Regions from separate parts of the Streptomyces sp. NBC_00258 genome, predicted to be linked through region 4. Evidence: riboswitches for the same ligand, from Rfam matches in the RefSeq annotation. Region 4 holds a riboswitch; each other region holds the start of a gene.
What was found. Region 4 has a riboswitch for cobalamin ahead of OG718_RS40500 (cobalamin biosynthesis protein). Riboswitches for the same ligand answer to the same signal wherever they lie in the genome.
Positions count from the first base shown of each region.

Region 1: it holds a riboswitch for cobalamin, as region 4 does, so the genes downstream of both, metE (5-methyltetrahydropteroyltriglutamate--homocysteine S-methyltransferase) here and OG718_RS40500 (cobalamin biosynthesis protein) in region 4, are expected to answer to the same signal.
Region 2: it holds a riboswitch for cobalamin, as region 4 does, so the genes downstream of both, OG718_RS44025 (ABC transporter substrate-binding protein) here and OG718_RS40500 (cobalamin biosynthesis protein) in region 4, are expected to answer to the same signal.
Region 3: it holds a riboswitch for cobalamin, as region 4 does, so the genes downstream of both, OG718_RS20330 (ribonucleoside-diphosphate reductase subunit alpha) here and OG718_RS40500 (cobalamin biosynthesis protein) in region 4, are expected to answer to the same signal.

Region 1 is NZ_CP108081.1:3,369,618-3,371,808, forward strand. It holds gene meaB (methylmalonyl Co-A mutase-associated GTPase MeaB) at 1-475, shown strand, start outside; cobalamin riboswitch at 581-804, shown strand; gene metE (5-methyltetrahydropteroyltriglutamate--homocysteine S-methyltransferase) at 969-2,191, shown strand, end outside.
Region 2 is NZ_CP108081.1:9,886,793-9,888,983, forward strand. It holds gene OG718_RS44020 (TIGR03767 family metallophosphoesterase) at 1-614, opposite strand, end outside; cobalamin riboswitch at 788-974, shown strand; gene OG718_RS44025 (ABC transporter substrate-binding protein) at 1,042-2,067, shown strand; gene OG718_RS44030 (FecCD family ABC transporter permease) at 2,064-2,191, shown strand, end outside.
Region 3 is NZ_CP108081.1:4,591,675-4,593,865, forward strand. It holds gene OG718_RS20320 (nucleoside hydrolase) at 1-56, shown strand, start outside; gene OG718_RS20325 (GNAT family N-acetyltransferase) at 172-690, shown strand; cobalamin riboswitch at 753-893, shown strand; gene OG718_RS20330 (ribonucleoside-diphosphate reductase subunit alpha) at 1,033-2,191, shown strand, end outside.
Region 4 is NZ_CP108081.1:9,094,389-9,096,579, reverse strand. It holds gene OG718_RS40510 (inorganic phosphate transporter) at 1-288, shown strand, start outside; gene OG718_RS40505 (hypothetical protein) at 301-522, shown strand; cobalamin riboswitch at 645-788, shown strand; gene OG718_RS40500 (cobalamin biosynthesis protein) at 887-1,843, shown strand; gene OG718_RS40495 (cobyric acid synthase) at 1,840-2,191, shown strand, end outside.

The DNA of each region.
Region 1 (2,191 bases), 5.7 Mb from region 4:
CCTCACGCTCGCCCGTACCGGGGACCAGTTGCAGGGCATCAAGAAGGGTGTCCTGGAGCTGGCGGACGTGATCGCCGTCAACAAGGCGGACGGCCCGCACGAGCGCGACGCCCGGGGCGCGGCAAGGGAGTTGGCGGGTGCGCTGCGGCTGATGCATCCCGCCGACGCCGCCTGGACGCCACCGGTGCTGAGTTGCAGCGCCCGTGAGTCGACGGGCCTGGACACGGTCTGGGAGCGTCTCGAACAGCACCGTACGCTTCTCGACTCGTCCGGCCGTCTCGCCGCCAAACGCCGTGACCAGCAGGTCGACTGGACCTGGACGATGGTGCGCGACGAACTCCTCGGCCGCCTGCACGCCGACCCCGCCGTGCGCGCCCTCGGACCCGATCTCGAACAGCGGGTCAGGAACGGCGAGTTGACGGCCACGCTCGCCGCCGAGCGCATTCTTCGGGCGTTCGGCGGCAACACGGGCTGAGCCGGACCGGGCAACCGCTCCACGCCCGTCCGGTTCACCTGGGCGGTGTCTCGTACGGCCGTCCGGCATATGGGAAACGTTTCACGTCGCGAGGCCGCGCCCCCTAGGCTGACCGGTGCAGCTGGTTCGCCCCGTCCGCCAGGCGGGATGCGTCGTAAGAGGGAACCCGGTGGGAATCCGGGACTGCCCCGCAGCGGTGAGCGGGAACGACCGCCGTCAAACGCACTGGACCCCGAGAAGCGGGGCCTGGGAAGCGACGGCCAGTAGGTGTCCTCCGTACGGAGGACGTGCTCGCGAGTCCGAAGACCTGCCATCTGCCCGTGCGTGACCGATCGCGTACGGACATCCCGGTGACCTCGTGGGCGGGTCGGCGTACATATCCGGTGGACGACCGCGCCTTGCCGCGCGAGGTACTTCCGCCGGGTTCGTCACCCCTTCGCGCTCACGTCCCGTCGCCGGGATCTCAGGGAGACATCTCGCGAAGGAGAGTTCCGTGACATCGAAGTCCGCAGCCGCGGCGGCACGGGCCACCGTGTACGGCTACCCCCGTCAGGGCATGGGCCGGGAACTGAAGAAGGCTATCGAGGGGTACTGGAAGGGCCGCGTCGACGCCGACGCCCTCCGGGCCACCGCCGCCGAACTGCGCCGCAGCAACTGGCAGCAGCTTTCCGAGGCCGGCGTCCACGAAGTGCCGACCGGCGACTTCTCGTACTACGACCATGTCCTGGACACCAGCGTCATGGTCGGCGCGATCCCCGCCCGCCACCGCGCCGCGGTCGAGGCCGACGCGCTCGACGGCTACTTCGCGATGGCCCGTGGCACCCAGGACGTGGCGCCGCTGGAGATGACGAAGTGGTTCGACACCAACTACCACTATCTGGTCCCGGAGTTGGGCCCGGGCACCGTCTTCACGGCCGACTCCGCCAAGCAGGTCGCCGAGCTCCGCGAAGCCCTCGCCCTCGGCCTCACCGCCCGGCCGGTCCTCGTCGGGCCCGTCACCTATCTCCTGCTCGCCAAGCCCGCACCCGGTGTGGCCGCCGACTTCGACCCGCTGACCCTGCTGGACCGACTGCTGCCGGTGTACGCCGAGGTCCTCTCCGATCTGCGGGCGGCGGGCGCGGAGTGGGTGCAGCTCGACGAACCGGCCCTGGTCCAGGACCGTACGCCCGCCGAACTGAACGCCGCCTCCCGCGCCTACCGCGACCTCGGCGCGCTCACCGACCGTCCGAAGCTGCTGGTCGCCTCCTACTTCGACCGGCTCGGCGACGCCCTGCCGATGCTCGCCAAGGCCCCGGTCGACGGCCTCGCCCTCGACTTCACCGAGGCGGCCGCCGCCAACCTGGACGCGCTCGCCGCCGTCGGCGGACTGCCGGGCAAGCGCCTGGTCGCGGGCGTGGTCAACGGGCGCAACATCTGGGTCAACGACCTGGAGAAGTCCCTGGCCACGCTCGGCACCCTGCTGGGGCTGGCCGACCGGGTCGACGTGGCCGCGTCCTGCTCACTGCTCCACGTGCCGCTCGACGCCACCGCCGAACGGGACATCGAGCCGCAGATCCTGCGCTGGCTCGCCTTCGCCCGGCAGAAGACCGCCGAGATCGTGACCCTCGCCAAGGGTCTGGCCCAGGGCACGGGCGCGATCACCGGCGAACTCGCCGCCAACCGGGCCGCCCTGGCCTCCCGCGCGCACTCGCCCATCACCCGTGACCCGGCCGTGCG
Region 2 (2,191 bases), 790 kb from region 4:
TTCACCTGCTCCACGAGCGCCACCGCCCCCGCCACCGTCAGCGCCTCCTGGGCCCGCCACGCGGAGGGCTTGCGCGACCGCAGGAACTCGGTGCGCAGCGGGTTCTGTACGTCCGTGAGGTGCAGGTCGGTGAACTGCACGAAGCACGCGAGCGGTGTGCGCCGGTCCTGGCGGCCGGTGGCGGCAGGCGCGAGATCCCCGCGTACGACCACGGGCCATCCGGGGCCAGAGACCAGCCGTCGGTAGGCGCCGGTGTGCGCGCGGCCGCCGAGGCGGGCCGTCGTCTCCAGGGTGGTCGCCGCGTACGGGGCCGCGCGTCGCGCCGGCCGTCGGGCAGCTCGGGTGGCGAGGGGCGGCTGCGGGGCGGCACTCGCCGCGGCGGCCTGCGCGGAGGGGGCCGGGCGCTGCCGTGGGAAGACGGCAGCCGCTCCTCCGGTCGCTCCCGCGGCGACGGCACCGGACGCGAGTAGAAAGCGACGACGGTTGATCGAGGATGCGGACGGAGACGGAGACGGAGACGGAGACGGCGATGGGGACGGGGGCAGGGATGGGGAAGCGGGTGTGGGCGAGGGCGGGGGAGTGGATGCGGTCCCCGCTGTTTCGGTCCCGGTCATGGGGCGGCCCTCCGGTGCCTCCGAGAGACTCAACTAGCGGAACCACTCATTCAGGCCGCAGGGGCGGGGGTGTGAGCCGGGGTGTGGCGTGGCCGTGAACACCGCCGGAACAGGTGGAGCGGCCGATGGGGCGCCGCACTGCAGGTCCGCCCGCCGGTCCGCGACATCCGCCGTGATAGCTTGCCGAGGCCAGTCGAACCCATGTACGTGGGTCAGGGAATCCGGTGGGAATCCGGAGCTGACGCGCAGCGGTGAGGGTGACGGGCGTGGCATCGGCCACTGGATCGGAACGACGGTCCGGGAAGGCGCCTCGTCCGGGTGACCCCGAGTCCGAAGACCTGCTGGCGGCCTCCGCGGTCACGTGCCGACGGGGGAGCACCGTACGACCGGGCTCCGCGTTCGAGCCCTCGACGCCTGAGGAACTCCCGTGCCTGTCGCACGTCTTGCCCGCCCCGCTGCCCTCGTCCTGTCCGGAGCTCTCCTGCTGACCGGCTGCGGTTCGGGGGACTCGTCCTCCGACACGGACTCCAAGGCCGCCGTCACTCTCGACAACTGCGGACAGACCGTACGCGTCGAGTCCCCGCCCGAGCGGGCGGTCTCCCTGAACCAGGGCACCACCGAGATCATGCTCTCGCTCGGCCTCGCGGACCGTATGGCGGGTACCGCCACCTGGACCGACCCGGTGATGAAGGGCCTGGCGAAGGCGAACGCGAAGGTGGAGCGGATCGCCGACAACAATCCCTCCTTCGAACGGGTCCTGGACGCCGATCCCGACTTCGTCGCCGCCTCGTTCGTGTCGACACTCGGCAAGGGCGGCGTGGCCACCCGGGAGCAGTTCGAGAAGCTCGGTGTGCCCGCTTACGTCTCGCCCTCCGACTGCGTCGGCAAGGACAACGCCTCGGGCGGCGACGGCGCGCGGAAGAAGGCCCTCGGCATCGACGCCATCTACGGCGAAGTGCGCGACCTGGCCGAGGTGTTCGGCGTCGAGAAGCGGGGCGAGCAACTCGTCGCCGATCTCAAACAGCGGATGAAGAAGGCCACTTCGGGGATCGACGCCTCCGACGTCACCCTCCTGTACTGGTTCGCCAACTCCGACTCGCCCTACATGGCGGGCTGTTGTGGTGCGCCCGGCGTCATCACCCGGACCCTCGGCGCGAAGAACGTCTTCGACGACACGCACGAGGAGTGGCCCCAGATCAACTGGGAGACCGTCGCCGACCGCGACCCCGACGTGCTCGTCATCGGCGATCTGACGCGCAAGTCGCAGACCGCCGAGTCCGCGAAGAAGAAGATCGAGTTCCTGGAGTCCGACCCGGTCACCAGGAACATGACCGCCGTCAAGAAGAAGCGGTACGTCCTGCTCAGCGGGCAGGCGATGAACCCGACCATCCGCACGGTCGAGGGCGTCGAGCAAGTCGCCTCCGCCCTGCGGGAGTTCGGGCTCGCCGGGTGACACGGCCGCGTCTGGGACTGCTCATCGCCGCGGGCGTCGCCCTGCTCCTCGTGTCCGTCGCCTTCGCGATCACCATCGGTCCCGCGGACATCCGGGTCGGCGACGTCTGGTCCGTGGTCGCGTC
Region 3 (2,191 bases), 4.5 Mb from region 4:
GCGACTTCACGAAGGACTTCGTCACGACCCTCCCGCAGTGGCCGGCCGTGGCCTGAGCCCGCCGCCTCGGACGTCCCTGGCACCGGCGCGACGCCCCCGACGCCGGTACCGGTACCGGTACGCGAGAAACTCGGCAGCCCCTCGTCGTACCCCTCGGGCACACTGCCAGGCATGGACATCGTGATCAGGCGGGCGAGGCCCGAGGAGTACGAGGCTGTGGGCGAGATCACCGCGCAGGCCTATCTCGGGGACGGGCTCCTCGACTTCGGCGAGAGCGACGAGTATCTGGGCGAGCTGCGGGACGTCGCGAAGCGGGCCGCGGCCGCCGACGTGCTGGTGGCCGTGCTGGGGGCAGGGGCGGGCGAGCGGGTCGTCGGCGGCGTGACCTTCGTCCCGTCCGGCGGGCCGATGGCCGACATCGCGCGCGAGGGCGAGGCCGAGATACGGATGCTGGCGGTCGCCACGGAGGCCCGCGGGCACGGAGCGGGCGAGGCCCTCGTACGCGCCTGCGTCGACCGCGCCCGGGCCACGCACGGCTGCGTACGCGTCGTGCTGTCCACCCAGCGCACCATGCACAGCGCCCACCGCATCTACGGACGCCTCGGCTTCACCCGCGCCCCCGACCGCGACTGGAACCCGGTCCCGGACCTCGACGACATCATGCTGCTCACCTACGAGTTGACACTCTGACACCCTCCGAAGCCGACACGACACAACATGTGGGGGTGCTTCCCGAGCCCGGCACAAGATGTATGCTCATGCTCGCTGTCGCCGCAGGGGAATCCGGTGCAAATCCGGAACTGTCCCGCAACGGTGTACTTGTGCATGTCTGTCCCTGGAGGAGAGCCGTGCGCCTGGTCAGTCCGAGGACCTGCCGACAGCGTGCCCAGGCCATCCGGCCCGGGTGCCATGACGTCCGGGCCTCGCGGAGTGGGCCGGTGGACGCGGCGTACCGCTGCGCAGAGCGTGTACCCCCGTGTGCCCCGAACCCCTCTCCCCGCAGGCTCCGTGCCGAGCGAGGGAGAGCCCCACGTGACCATCGCGCCAGCCGATCCGGTCTCAGCGAAAGCGCCCCAGTACCAGCAGGACAGGGCCGAGGCCGACGGACCGGGAACCGTGTTGCTGCGGACCCTGGCCGACCTCACCGCCGACCTTCCCGACGCCGATCCCGGCAGGGTCGCCGCCGCCGCGCTGCGCGGCCGGTCCTCCGTCGGGGCCGACGGGATCACCGCGGAGCTGCGCGAGCTGGCCACGGAGGCGGCCGCGGGCCTCATCTCCGAGGACCCCGTGTACTCGAAGCTGGCCGCCCGCCTGCTGACGATCGGCATCGCCGAGGAGGCCGCCTCGCAGGGGGTCCGCTCCTTCTCCGAGTCCGTCGCGGTCGGCCACCGCGAGGGCCTGATCGCCGACCGCACCGCCGAGTTCGTACGGACCCACGCGGCCCGTCTGGACGCGCTGATCGACCTCGAAGGCGACGACCGCTTCGGCTACTTCGGCCTGCGCACGCTGCACAGCCGGTATCTGCTGCGGCACCCGATCACGCGGTCCGTCATCGAGACGCCCCAGCACTTCATGCTGCGCGTGGCGAGCGGCCTCGCCGAGGACGACACGTCCCGCTCGGTCGACGAAGTGGCCGCCCTGTACCGGCTGATGAGCCGCCTCGACTACCTGCCGTCCTCCCCCACGCTCTTCAACTCCGGTACGCGGCACCCCCAGATGTCGTCCTGCTACCTCCTCGACTCCCCGCTGGACGAGCTGGACTCCATCTACGACCGCTACCACCAGGTGGCCCGCCTCTCGAAGCACGCGGGCGGCATCGGCATCGCGTACTCCCGTGTCCGCTCGCGCGGTTCCCTGATCCGGGGGACGAACGGGCACTCCAACGGCATCGTCCCGTTCCTGAAGACACTCGACGCCTCGGTCGCCGCCGTGAACCAGGGCGGCCGGCGCAAGGGCGCGGCCGCGGTCTACCTGGAGACCTGGCACTCCGACATCGAGGAGTTCCTGGAGCTGCGCGACAACACCGGTGAGGACGCCCGGCGTACGCACAACCTGAACCTCGCGCACTGGATCCCGGACGAGTTCATGCGCCGGGTGAACGAGGACCGCGTCTGGTCGCTGTTCTCGCCGGCCGACGTGCCCGAGCTGGTCGACCTGTGGGGCGAGGAATTCGACGCTGCCTACCGCAAGG
Region 4 (2,191 bases):
CTGGTAGGCGCGGGCGCCGAGTTCCTCACCAAGCAGGGCACCTGGGGCATCGTCCTCACCGGCGCGCTGCTGGTCGCGGGCTCGGCGGTCATCTGGGTCCTCTCCCGCCGCCAGCCGGTCACCCGCGACAACGTGAACGACGTCGAAGGCGAGCCCGCGGGCGTCGTGACCACCGCCATCGCCGCCGTCACCCCGCCGCCTGCGGGCACGGTCGCCACGGCCGACGAGTTCAAGACCACCATCCCGGGCCCGGACGCCACCGAGCCCGCCCGCCCGGCCACGGTGTAAGGAACCCACAGCATGAAGATCGACTGGGCAGCCCTCGGCTCCGTCTTCGGAGTCAGCCTCATCGTCACCGTCGCCCTCGTGGGCCTCTTCACCCTCGGCATCGTCGGCCTCTCCAAGCGCGAGTCCGCCTCCGCCCAGGGCGGCACAGCGACCCTCGCGGTCACGGGCGCGTACGCCTGCTTCGCCGCGTGCGCGGCGGCGGTGACGTACGGGATCTATCTGATCGTCGCCTGACGCGTACAGCGCCTCCGCACCTCACGACTCCGCCCCGCCGACCCCCCGGTCGGCGGGGCGGAGTCGTGTCCGTGTGTGGGCCTCAGCACACTCTCCCGTCGCAGGTCAACAGCAAGTTGACGGGTGTTCGTGGGCGTGGTGGACTGCCGGAGCCATGTACGGCGGCAGGAGAGGAAGCCGGTGCGAATCCGGCGCGGTCCCGCCACTGTTACCGGGGAATCGATCCCCCGGGAGCCAGGAACTCTCGCCGTCGGTCTCGTCGAACCAGGGCGTGGACACCCTGAGTGAGGACAAATCGCCATGCGCGGCTGCCCAAGTGCCTTTCGAGCGACGGTTGTACCCGACCTGACGGTCGGCTGAACCGATGAGTGCCGATCGCGTCTTCGCGTACGGCGCCGCCGCCGGCCTCCTCGGTGACCTGCTGCTCGGCGATCCCCGCCGGGGGCATCCGGTCGCCGCGTTCGGACGGACCGCGGGCGCCGTGGAGCGGGTGCTGTGGCGGGACCACCGGGGGTGGGGTGCGCTGCACACCGCCGTCTGCGTGGGCGGTGCCACCGGACTCGCGGCGCTCGCCGCCCGCTCCGTGCGTGCCTCGCGCGTCGCGTCCGTCGCGTTGACCGCCACCGCCACCTGGTCCGTCGTCGGCGGGACTTCGCTCGGGCGTGAGGCCCGGGCCGTCGGCGGGGCGCTCGCCGCCGGGGACGTCGAGGTGGCCCGGGAGCGGCTGCCTCATCTCTGCGGGCGGGATCCGCAGGCGCTGGACGCCGACGGGATCGCCCGGGCCGTCGTGGAGTCCGTCGCCGAGAACACCTCCGACGCCGTCGTGGGCGCCTTCGTGTGGGGTGCCGCGGCCGGTGTGCCGGGGCTCGTCGGATTCCGTGCCGTGAACACGCTCGACGCGATGGTCGGGCACAGGTCCGCCAAGTACCGGCGGTACGGGTGGGCCTCCGCGCGGCTCGACGACGTCGCGGGGTGGCCGGGAGCGCGGCTCACCGCCGTCCTCGCGGCCGTCGCGGGAACCGATCCGCGCGGGGCCGTACGCGCCTGGCGTGCCGACGCCGCCAAGCATCCGAGCCCCAACGCCGGGCCCGTCGAGGCCTCGTTCGCGGGGGCGCTCGGCGTGCGGCTGGGCGGGACGCTCTCGTACGCCGGAAGGGTCGAGCACCGGCCCGTGCTCAACGGCGAGGGGCGGGCCGTGGAGGTCGGCGACATCGAGCGGGCCGTACGGCTCTCGCGGCGCGTGGGCTGGCTCGCGCTCGGCGTGAGTGTCGCCGGGCGGCTCCTCGTCAACGGCCTTCGCACGAAGGGGCGTACGTCATGAGCCGGGGTACGAGCGGGGGCACAGGTGGGGGCCTGCTCGTCGCCGGCACCACCTCCGACGCGGGCAAGAGCGTCGTGACCGCCGGGATCTGCCGGTGGCTGGTGCGCCAGGGCGTCAAGGTCGCGCCCTTCAAGGCGCAGAACATGTCGCTCAACTCGTTCGTCACGCGGGAGGGCGCCGAGATCGGCCGGGCGCAGGCCATGCAGGCGCAGGCCGCGCGCGTGGAGCCCACCGCGCTGATGAATCCCGTGCTGCTCAAGCCCGGCAGCGACCGGAGCAGCCAGGTCGTCCTCATGGGCAGACCCGTCGGGGAGATGAGCGCCCGCGGCTATCACGGCGGCCGTCAGG